Regions from separate parts of the Rhizobium sp. AB2/73 genome, predicted to be linked through region 3. Evidence: riboswitches for the same ligand, from Rfam matches in the RefSeq annotation. Region 3 holds a riboswitch; each other region holds the start of a gene.

Evidence for each region. A riboswitch is a leader RNA that binds a small molecule or an ion and turns the genes downstream of it on or off. The one in region 3 is predicted to bind thiamine pyrophosphate.
Region 1: linked by a shared signal. The riboswitch ahead of thiM (hydroxyethylthiazole kinase) and the one ahead of thiB (thiamine ABC transporter substrate binding subunit) in region 3 are both predicted to bind thiamine pyrophosphate.
Region 2: linked by a shared signal. The riboswitch ahead of thiC (phosphomethylpyrimidine synthase ThiC) and the one ahead of thiB (thiamine ABC transporter substrate binding subunit) in region 3 are both predicted to bind thiamine pyrophosphate.

What each region holds. Positions count from the first base shown of each region.
Region 1 covers NZ_CP067072.1:714,340-718,196, reverse strand. Annotated here, with positions in the region: gene I8E17_RS22975 (hypothetical protein) at 1-375, opposite strand, end outside; gene yghU (glutathione-dependent disulfide-bond oxidoreductase) at 587-1,462, opposite strand; gene I8E17_RS22965 (DUF1127 domain-containing protein) at 2,015-2,161, opposite strand; TPP riboswitch at 2,390-2,486, shown strand; gene thiM (hydroxyethylthiazole kinase) at 2,538-3,341, shown strand; gene thiE (thiamine phosphate synthase) at 3,338-3,857, shown strand, end outside.
Region 2 covers NZ_CP067072.1:529,094-532,950, reverse strand. Annotated here, with positions in the region: gene I8E17_RS22145 (porin) at 1-529, opposite strand, end outside; gene I8E17_RS22140 (hypothetical protein) at 947-1,243, shown strand; TPP riboswitch at 1,352-1,483, shown strand; gene thiC (phosphomethylpyrimidine synthase ThiC) at 1,576-3,402, shown strand; gene thiO (glycine oxidase ThiO) at 3,404-3,857, shown strand, end outside.
Region 3 covers NZ_CP067071.1:3,249,238-3,253,094, reverse strand. Annotated here, with positions in the region: gene thiP (thiamine/thiamine pyrophosphate ABC transporter permease ThiP) at 1-1,232, opposite strand, end outside; gene thiB (thiamine ABC transporter substrate binding subunit) at 1,243-2,271, opposite strand; TPP riboswitch at 2,322-2,438, opposite strand; gene I8E17_RS15955 (MDR family MFS transporter) at 2,509-3,857, opposite strand, start outside.

The DNA.
Region 1 (3,857 bases), on a different replicon from region 3:
TTGTCCGGCGACCTGGTTGAGACCGAGCAGCCGCAGGAGATCTCGACGTACTCGTCCAATTTCACGCTCATAGATGGCTGCCGCCGATCCGGTTTCCATTTCGCGGACCAGATCGGCGTAGTAGCTTTCGACTTCGGCAAAGGCAGCGGCGGAAATGGTCGATGCGGTGGAAGAGCCAAAAGCGAGGTCGCTCGGACGAGGTGCCGGGCCGTAACCGTACATATTGAGGCCGCTGACGACATCGCAATCCAGTCGCTCGTCGCCGCCGGACACCAGGCACTTCAAAAGCGCCTCTCTTTCCCCACTCGATTGCCGCGACGACGCGCCTGCGATGACATTGTTATCCAGGGCATTATCGTCAGCAACTTGCTGCATGGAGAAGTAGTCCTTTTGCGTCATCGGTAAAACGCATTGCAGGAGCGCCTTGCGTTTTCTGCCGGGCGACAAAGCCTCGGCAGCGAGACATTAGACCCGACAAGATGGAGCGAGGCTGACTTGGTCGCCCCATTAAGATCGCCGGCAAAGCCAATAAAAAAACCGCGATCCGGAGACCGCGGTCCAAAGAAATAACGCGCAAATCTGCCTATCAGCCGGCAGCTTCCAGCTTATCCTGCGTCTTCGTCTCGAAGTCGCTGGCATCGTGGCGCTCACGCAGCTGCTCGGACGGATCGCCCGACATGCGGTTGACCATGCGGCCGCGCTTGACGGTAGGACGCGCGTAGATTTGCTCTGCCCAGCGCTGAACATTCTTGTAATCCTGCACCTGCAGGAACTCGGCTGCGCCATATTGCCAGCCTTTGACCAAGCCGCCGTACCACGGCCAAATGGCGATATCGGCGATCGTATAGTCGCTGCCGGCGATATATTCGCTTTCGGCCAGCCGACGATCGAGCACGTCGAGCTGACGCTTCACCTCCATGGCAAAGCGGTCGATCGCATATTCGATCTTCGTCGGCGCATAGGCGTAGAAATGACCAAAGCCGCCGCCGAGATAGGGGGCGCTTCCCATCTGCCAGAACAGCCAGGAAAGGCATTCGGCACGCGCCGGCTGCTCGCTCGGCAGGAAGGCGCCGAATTTCTCGGCGAGATACACCAGGATCGAGCCCGATTCGAAAACGCGGACCGGCTTCGGGCCGCTGCGGTCGAGCAGGGCGGGGATCTTCGAGTTCGGATTGACATCGACGAAACCGCTGCCGAACTGATCGCCCTCGCCGATCTTGATCAGCCAGGCATCATATTCCGCGCCGCTGTGACCAAGTGCCAGCAGCTCTTCGAGCATGATCGTGACCTTGACGCCATTCGGCGTTCCAAGCGAATAGAGCTGAAGGGGATGACGTCCCACCGGCAGTTCTTTCTCGTGAGTCGGGCCGGCAATCGGGCGATTGATATTGGCGAACTGGCCGCCATTGGCCTTGTTCCAGGTCCAGATTTTCGGCGGCGTATATTCGGCAGAGCCGGTCATGGGCATCCTCCTTTTCGGGAATCGAATTTGGGCGATCTTCGATGTAGCGCGCTACATAAGTCGCACATAGGGGCCGCTCTTCATTTTTGCGAGAGGAGAATGCGCACTGTTTAATGCGGAAGCGCTCCTGCCACCTGCGGCAAGCTTCTCGACCGAGTTAGATCATTGCCAATCTTCTGGAGGTCCATGAAACGAAAAAGCCTGCCGCGGGAGGAGGAGCGGCAGGCTTTTTACAAGAACCGAACAGCGGATGGGAGGAGGAGTTCCGCTATTCTTGCAGGCGTCCCTGGGAGGAGGATAAGGACGTCTGCCAAGCGAAGGGATGCGGGAGGAGATGCATCGCTTCGATGAGAAGAACATAGCAGTCTTTTGCTCAGTTCATAGGCATTTCTTTGCAAGGCAGTTATGCGCCATGCGAAAAGCAGAGAGCTAAATTGATGCAATCTTCAGCAAGCGCGGCGAAATGAAACGGTCATGTCCATAAAGCAAAAGCGCCTGCTCAAGGGAACAGGCGCTGGCATAATTCAGCTTTATAAGGAGCCGGTGCGGCCGTTAGCGAGCGATCGCTGCGCGGGCAACATTGCGGATTTCGCCGCGATCGATACCCAGGTCATGCAGTTCGCGCGTGGACATACGGCCCAGTTCGGCGACCGTCTGACGATACTTGCGCCAGTTATTGAAAGAGCGTGCTACGTTCATGATGATCCCCTTTCCTTGGGCTTTCGAAGCTGAGCGGCCGTGCTTGGCGCTCCCGTCGCTTCGATGAGAAATATATAGTCGAAGCCCACAGGTTTTTGCAGAGCTAAGGGATCACTCCACCTATGCATCGATTGCATGGGTCGCCGAGAAAGCCAGCGATCTCACTCGCCAGCATGGCTTTTGTGATTTGCTGGTGACAGCGCCGTCATTGTCTGCGAAAAGAAGAGAGATGAGAGACAGGGGCGTCCGCCATTCGGCGGGCTGAGAAGCACCCTTCGAACCTGAACCAGATCATGCTGGCGGAGGGAGTCGCTCGGGACCTCGTAAAGCACCAGCACGTCGTCCCTGTGCGTCTCGCCCGCCTGAAAGGGGCGATATGCAAGACCAGACAACTGCAGGCAATCTGCTTCGCACCATGCGGGCTAACCCTCCGCTGGTGCAATGCATCACCAATTTCGTCGCCATGAATATCGCGGCCAATGTGATGCTTGCCGCCGGGGCATCGCCGGCAATGGTACATGCCGAAGAGGAGGCCGGCGAGTTTGCCGCGATCTCCGGCGCGCTGACGATCAATATCGGCACGCTCTCGTCCGGCTGGCTTGCGGGCATGCTGAAGGCAGCGCAGGCGGCAAGCGAGGCGGGCAAGCCCTGGGTCCTCGACCCCGTCGCTCATTATGCGACTGCGTTTCGTCGCAAGGCGGTAGCCCAATTGCTGGAGCTGCGGCCCGCGATCGTTCGCGGCAATGCGTCCGAGATCATCGCGCTTGCCGGCGGCACGAGCCGCGGCCAGGGCGTCGATAGCCGCGACACCGTCGAGCAGGCGGAAGATTCCGCCCGGCAATTGGCGGGAAAGCATGGCTGCGTCGTTGCAGTTACCGGCGTTACGGATTTCGTGACCGACGGGCGGAGGGCAAAGCGCATCGCCGGCGGGTCGTCATTCATGCCGCAGGTGACGGCCCTCGGCTGCTCGTTGACCTGCCTTATCGGCGCCTTTGCTGCAGCAACGCCGGATGATCCATTCGATGCGACCGTTGCGGCGCTCGCGGTCTTTGCCGCCGCCGGCGAACAGGCCGGAACGGCTGCAGACGGGCCAGGCTCCTTTTCCTGGCGTTTCCTTGACGCCCTCGCCGGCCTTAGCCCGGAAGTGCTGGATCGCAATGCAGGGATATCGGCGGCATGAAAGACTTCGATCTCTCGCTCTATCTCGTCCTCGACCCGGTGCTGTGTGCCAACCTCGGTATGATTGAAACCACCCGCGCAGCCATTGCCGGCGGCGCCACCATCGTACAGCTGCGCGACAAGCATGCACCGACAGCCGCCATGATTGAGACGGGCCGCGCCCTCAAGCAAATCCTGCACGGAACAAATGTCCGGCTGATCGTCAACGACAATGTCGAGGCTGCCATCGCCATCGGCGCCGATGGCCTCCACATCGGACAGGAAGATATGAATGCCGCCGAAGCACGCCGGCTGATCGGGCCAGACATGATCCTCGGCCTCTCGGTGGAAACGGAAGCTCTCGCTTCCTCCATAGATCGCGGCATCGTCGACTATGCCGGGATCGGCCCGGTCTTTGCCACGCCCACCAAGCCCGATCACAAGCAGCCGATCGGCTTCGACGGGCTTGCTCGCGTCGTCAGGCTATGCCTCGTTCCGTCAGTCGCGATCGGCGGCCTCAAGGCAGAGCATGCCGCGA
Region 2 (3,857 bases), on a different replicon from region 3:
AGCCGTTGCCGGCATCGTAGGTGTAGGTCAACTGGTTGAGTTCGTACGGGCCGTCATAGATCACGTCGTCGTTGATGACGTCGCCGGCGTAACCGATGTAGTAGTTATACTGCGAATCGGCCTTACCGACCAGGAAGCCGCCGAGGCTGATGTTGGCGAACAGCAGCTTGGTGGAGGTCGAGTTGCCGTCGTTCCAGTCCCAACGGATGACCGTGTTGGTCTTCAGCGGGCCGTACTCGGTGTCGGTCGCAGTGTCGACGCTCAGCTCGGCGCGGGTATGCCAGAGAGTGCCGTTCTTGCTGTTCGGGTTATAGGCATCGTACCATTCGCCTTCGGTACGGACACGGCCGCCGATCTTGAGGCAGGTTTCCGTGCCCGGAATGAAGAAGTAGCCAGCACCGTATGCGTCGCAGATGCGAACGTATTCCAGCGGCTCCGGCTCAGCGGCGACGATCGCGTCTGCTGCGTGGGCACCGGATACTGCTGCCAGAGCAGCAGCGGAGCCGAGAAGAAGGCTCTTGATGTTCATTTTAAACTCCTGGTTGTATTATGCATTTCTACTTTACCGCGAGCGCAGAACTGGAACACTGCCCTGGGGATCGGTTTGGTCTAAACACGACCGGGCAGCCCGGCAAATACGCACCTGATGTTGGCTTGAGTCCCCTCGAACCTTCATGATTACCCCCGCGGTAAAAGGTTTTGAAATGCCTCTACCGATCCGGCCGATTGCTCGACCGTAAGACAACTTATGTCCTGCATTGGATTTACAAACAGCCCGTATGTTTGTCAATTATATGAAGGGCGCCGGGGCGTTAGTCTTGGCCTCTGTTGCTTAAATGCAACTCGCGACCGCAGGCCAGGGCGGTACCCGGCAGGGATCACAAGGATATCCCTGTTCACAAGAACGCCTGCCAGTCAGGGCCGTCACCGCATTTAGGGCAGCGCGATGTCGGTGGTCGATGACGACCATGCAACCCAATCTGGTCATGATATGGCCATATATGGCCATCGCGAATTCCACGGCACAATGACCGGTCGGCTTGAGCAAAAGATCATGCAATCCATTTTTTCGCTGATGCAGACGGAAGCGCAGGCGGGCGTACGGCTGACGCTGGCTCCGCTCGGCAATGACGCGCTGATTTATCTGGCTCGATACCGCGAGCAAGCTGTCCCATACCGGCCCCCATCGCTTCGTCGGCAATACGACACCACGTTACTAAGGCGCGGCAAGTCCGCACGATGATCTGCGCGATAAAATTGCAATTCGACGGGGGCGGCAATGGTCAATCTCCCGAAAATGCGACCGTCGCTGACGGGGTTGACAGAGGACGAGAGTAAGGCATAGCCTTTTGACATTCACCAGGGGGGTCCCGGCAAGGGGCTGAGATACTGCTGGACAATGAGGCTTTGCCTCCTGTGGCGCAGTGACCCGTTGAACCTGATCCAGTTCATACTGGCGTAGGGACGGTGCAAGCGCTCGATGGCTTCGGATTCCCGCCTGGATTCCATGCCGGCGTCTTTTCATCATTCCGGCTGATTGACTGGGTCTCCAACTGCAACTTGGAGCCTCACACCATGAACATTGCCGCAAAGAACCTCACTCCGACCGTCACCACCGGCCCGCTGCCGGCCTCTCGGAAAATCCATATCACCGGGGAGATCCATGCCGATATCCGCGTGCCGATGCGCGAAATCAGCGTCCATCCGACATCGGGCGAGCCGCCAGTTATCGTCTACGATTCGTCCGGCCCCTATACTGTCGAAGGCGCAGATATCCGCATCGAAGAGGGCCTTCCGCAGTTGCGCCGCGACTGGGTGCTCGCCCGCGGCGATGTCGAGGCTTATGAGGGCCGCCATGTGCGTCCCGAAGACAACGGTTTCGTCACCGGCGAACGGCTAACACCGGAATTTCCGGCCAAGCGCCAGCCGCTGCGCGCCCTGAATGGCAAGGCCGTCACCCAGCTTGCCTATGCGCGCGCCGGCATCATCACCCCGGAAATGGAATTCATCGCCATCCGCGAGAACCTCGGCCGCAAGGCCAAGGCCGAAGCGCTGATCCGTGACGGCGAGAGCTTCGGCGCGCATATTCCCGATCACGTCACGCCTGAATTCGTTCGCCGGGAAGTTGCGAGCGGCCGAGCGATCATTCCGGCCAACATCAATCATCCCGAAAGCGAGCCGATGATCATCGGCCGGAATTTCCTGGTGAAGATCAACGCCAATATCGGCAATTCCGCAGTCACCTCCTCCATGGCGGAGGAAGTCGAGAAGATGGTCTGGGCCGCGCGCTGGGGTGCCGATACCGTCATGGATCTTTCAACCGGCCGCAACATTCACAATATCCGTGAATGGATCATCCGCAATTCGCCGCTGCCGATCGGCACGGTGCCGCTCTATCAGGCGCTGGAAAAGGTCGGCGGCATAGCGGAGGAACTGACCTGGGAGATCTATCGCGACACGCTGATCGAGCAGGCCGAACAGGGCGTCGACTATTTCACCATCCATGCTGGCGTGCGGCTGCACTACATCCCACTGACCGTCAACCGCGTCACCGGCATTGTCTCCCGCGGCGGCTCGATCATGGCCAAGTGGTGTCTCCATCACCACAAGGAGAGCTTCCTCTACGAGCATTTCGAGGAAATCTGCGACATCTGCCGCGCCTATGACGTCTCCTTCTCGCTCGGCGATGGCCTGCGGCCCGGTTCGATCGCCGATGCCAACGATGCCGCGCAGTTTGCCGAGCTCGAAACGCTCGGCGAACTGACGAAGATCGCCTGGGCAAAAGACTGCCAGGTGATGATCGAAGGTCCCGGCCATGTGCCGATGCACAAGATCAAGGAGAACATGGACAAGCAGCTCGCCGTCTGCGGCGAGGCGCCCTTCTACACGCTTGGGCCGCTGACGACGGATATCGCACCGGGCTACGATCACATCACCTCGGGGATCGGCGCTGCGATGATCGGCTGGTTCGGCACGGCGATGCTCTGCTACGTCACCCCGAAGGAGCATCTCGGCCTGCCCGACCGCAACGACGTCAAGACCGGCGTCATCACCTACAAGATCGCGGCCCATGCGGCCGACCTCGCCAAGGGTCATCCGGCCGCTCAGGTCCGCGACGATGCATTGTCGCGTGCAAGATTCGAGTTCCGCTGGGAGGACCAGTTCAACCTCTCGCTCGATCCGGATACCGCCCGCAGCTTCCACGACGAAACCTTGCCGAAGGAGGCTCACAAGGTCGCGCATTTCTGCTCGATGTGCGGCCCGAAATTCTGCTCGATGCGGATTTCGCACGACATCCGCGCGGAGGCACAGAAGGAAGGGCTGGAAGCGATGGCGGCGAAATATCGGGAGGGCGGCGATCTCTATATGCCGGTCGAAGCCCCTGCTCAGCCGGCCGAGTGAGATGCGCATCCTCATCAAAGGGGCCGGCGTTGCCGGCCTCACAGTCGCTCACGAGCTGATCCGGCGCGGAGCAGAGGTCACGATCTCGGATCCAAGCCGGAATTTTCATCGCGCCGCCTCCTGGCTTGCCGGCGGCATGCTGGCGCCATGGTGCGAGCGGGAAAGTGCCGATGAGGCTGTGCTGAGGCTCGGCCGCGATTCCGCCGATCGATGGGACGCGATTCTGCCGGGCAAGGTCGTCCGCAACGGAACGCTCGTCGTCGCACCGAACCGCGATCAAAACGAGCTGAAGCGATTCGCCAGCCGCACGACCGACCATCGCTGGGTGGGCGAAGACGAAATCGCCGCCCTTGAGCCTTCGCTTATCGGCCAGTTCCGCCAGGGCCTGCTCTTTCCGCAGGAAGCGCATCTCGATCCCCGCGAGATCCTGCAATCATTGAAGGCCGATCTATCTG
Region 3 (3,857 bases):
ATGGCCGCAAAGCGGCTCGGGTCGCCCAAGGGCCGGAGTGCCAGGAACCAGCCGGTCGCCAGCACGATGGGTGGGACCAGCAGGATGAGTGAAGAGCTTCCGCTCAGCACGATTGCCAGGCCGCGGAGGCTGAATGTCTTACGGCGATCCGCCGATATTACTGAGCGGGCGCGAATGATCGCAAAGGATATCAGGACGGCGAGAAGTCCGGCGGCAAGCGCGATTGCAAGACTCGTGAATGCCGCCTGCAGGAAGATCGGCTGGGCGGCAAGCTTCAGAAGATTTGCTTCCAGACCGGTCACGACGATCGAAGCGAGGGGCATGCCGAGAAAGAGCGTAGCGGCCAGCAGCAACGCAGCATCGCCGAATCGCGCAGCCATTCCCTGCCCATCGATGCGCCGCAGGGCGCGGCCGCTGGTGAGGCCATGATCGTCAGGTGCACGAAACAATGTCATGGCGCCGAGGATGACGAGAGTGACGACGATTTGCAGAAGCGACAACATGACGGCGCGGCCGGGATCGAAATCGAAGCGCAGCGCCTGATAGATCGCCACCTCCAGCGTCGTCGCGGCCGGGCCGCCGCCGAGGATCAGGACCAGCGTGAAGCTGGTGGCGCAGAGCATGAAGATCAGCCCTGCGATGCCGGGAATGAGGCCACGCAGGATTGGCCATTCGATGAAGCGGAAGACCGAGGCGGGCCGCATGCCGAGCCCGCCGGCCACAAGCCAATATTCCGCCGGCACGCGCTCCAGCCCGGCAAGCATCAGCCGGCAGGCGAGTGGCATATTGAAGAAGACATGGGCAAGCAGGATGCCGGCAAGGCCGTAAATGCTGACCGGCTGTGAGAGGCCGAGTGCCGATAGCGCCTGATTGATGAGTCCCTGCCGGCCCCAAATGCCGAGCAGGCCGAGCGCGCCGATCAGCACGGGCAGGCCCATCGGCACGGCCATCAGCCGGATGAGCCAAAGCCGGCCGGGAAAGCTCGGCTGGCGCGCCAATGCGCGCGCGACCGGAATGGCGAGCATAACGGAGAGCAGCGTCGAAAGCACCGCCTGCAGCAAGGTGAAACGCAGAACGCGCAGCAAGTAGGGGTCTGCCAGGGGATTGGTGCCGCCGGATTCGATGCCGGCGGCAAGCAGGACGAGCACGGCGATCCCGACGAAGAACACGATGCCGACGAGGCTGACTGCCCCACCGGAAATGGCGCGTTTTCGCTCTGGTGCCGTGAGTATCGTCAAAGCATCAGTCGCCGCTGGTGGCGGCCAGCCATTCGTCGATCCAGGCCTTGCGGTTCTTGTCGACATCGGCGGGGCTCATCAGGAAAGTCTTCGACGGCACCACGAGCTTGTTGAAGGCGTCCGGCAGCGGCTCCGAAGTGGCTGAAACCGGCATCATCCAATTGCTTGTCGGGATGATGTCCTGGAAGCCTGTGGAGATCATGAACTTCAGGAAGTCCCGAGCCAGGTCCTTATTCGGTGAAGACTTGATGAGGCCGGCAACCTCGATCTGGACGTAATGCCCTTCGGAGAAGGCGGCGGCCTGGTAGCGATCCGTCTTGTCCTCGATCATGTGATAGGCCGGCGACGTCGTATAGGAGAGCACCATCGGCGCTTCGCCCTTTGTGAAGAGATCATAGGCCTCCGACCAGCCGGGGGTGACAGTCAGAATGCGGCCCTTGAGCTTTGTCCAAGCATCGGCGGCCTTGTCGCCGTAGATCGACTTGACCCAGAGCAGCAGGCCGAGACCCGGCGTTGAGGTGCGCGGATCCTCGATGACGATCTTCTGACTGGGATCGCCCTCGACGAGATCCTTCATGCTCTTGGGGGGATTCTTGACCGTCTGGCTGTCATAGATCACGGCGAAATGGCCGTAGTCGTAAGGCACGAAAACATTGTCCTTGAAACCGCCGGGAACCTTGAGGGCCGAGGTGTCGACGCCGCTGGCATCGAAGAGGCCGGTATCCTTCGCTTCATCGATGAGATTGGTGTCGAGGCCGAGAACGACATCGGCCTTGGTGCCCGTCCCTTCCAGCTTCAGACGCGAGAGAAGCGCCACGCCATCGGTGACGGCGACGTAATTGACCGTGCAGCCGCAGGTCTTCTCGAAAGCGGCCTTGACCCTGGCGCCCGGACCCCAGTCGGCGGTGAAGCTTTCATAGGTGTAGATGGTCAGGGTCTTGTCGGCTGCTTCGGCCGTCTGAGCAGCAAAAAACGACGTTCCGGCGGCAAAGGCCAGGCCTGCGAAGAATGACAATAGCGAACGGTGTTGCATGACAGCGCCTCCTTTTTGGTTTCGTCTTGAAGGGGAAAAGGGCGCTATGATTTCGTCACGCGTCTAATCCCTCCGCCGGTGTTAGCCGGATCAGGTTCCGCGGGTTGGCCGGTGAAAGCCTCTCAGCCGAAATGTCCGAAGGACATAAGGCACCCCGTTAGAGCATGGGCAGATTTAGCCTTGTGACGAAGGGATGACAAGGGAAATGATGCCCTTGACGATTGCAGCACGAACGGTTTACTCGGCAGCCTCCGCGACCGCCGGGTTTTCGAATTTCTTTGTCGCCCCCGGAAGCTGCACGTTCTTCAGCGTCAGCGCGGTCAAAAGGCCGAGGAGGCAGATGCCGGCGGCGGTCACGAACAGCGGGCTGAAGGCGCTCGCATAGGCATTGGCGACCGCCTCGCGGGTTGCTTCCGGCAAAGCCGCCATCATCTTCGGTGTCAGCTGCTCGATATCGGATACGCCTGATATGGAGATACCGACATTGCCGAGTTTGGCGGCGATGATGGCGCCGTAGATGGAGATGGCGATGGAGGCGCCGCCCATGCGCGATAGCGTGACGGCACCCGTTGCCGCACCGACGTCACGGGACGCGGCTGCATTCTGCACGCCGATAACGGGCACCTGCTGCGCAAGGCCGATGCCGATGCCGTGCAGCAGCATCAGGCCGCCGATGACCACGATGGGCGTACCGGCAGGCAGGAAGGCCAGCGAACCGAATGCGATGGCGCTGCAGGCGGCACTTGCGACGGCGAAGGGCTTGTAGCGCCCTCTCGCGGCAATCAGCCGGCCGGCCGATAGCGAACCGCAGACGATGCCGCCGGTCAGGAGAATGAACAGCAGCCCGGCCATGGAGGGCGAAAGGCCCGTCGTCGTCTGCAGGAAGAGCGCGAAATAATTGACCATGCCGATGGCAACGGCGCCGCTGGTGATCGAGATGATCAGCAGAAGGCCGAATGTCGGGTTGCGGAACAGCGTCATCGGCACGATGGGCTCCGGTGCGCGGCGCTCGATAAAGACCCAGGCGGTGGCGCAGATCACGCCGAAGGCGATGATTCCGAGGCATTGCGGCGACAGCAGCGATCCGAAAAGCTCGGTACCGTCGGCGGCAAGCACGATGCTGGTCGTCGTCAGCGCAAGAACGATTGCGCCGGCATAGTCGATCTTCGGGCGCCGGGCCGGTTTGCGATAGGGAAGCATGGTGGCAAGGCCGGCCAGAACGATAAAGCCGATCGGCACGTTGACGAGGAAGATCGAACGCCAGCCGAAGAGATCGCTCATCGTGCCGCCGAGAACGGGGCCGATGGCGCCGGAAGCCATGAGCACGAGGCTCGAATAGCTCTGGTAGCGGGCGCGTTCCCGCGGCTCGAAGAGGTCGGCGTTGACGGCGAAGATCGACACGAGGATGCCACCGCCGCCGAGGCCTTGAAGGACGCGGGCGGCGATCAGCGTATCCATCGAGACGGCAAGGCCGCAGACGGCGGAGCCGATCGTAAAGATCGCGATGGCCGTCATCATCACATATTTGCGGCCGAAGAGATCGCCGAGCTTGCCGTAGACGGGCATGACGGCGGAGAGCGAAAGAA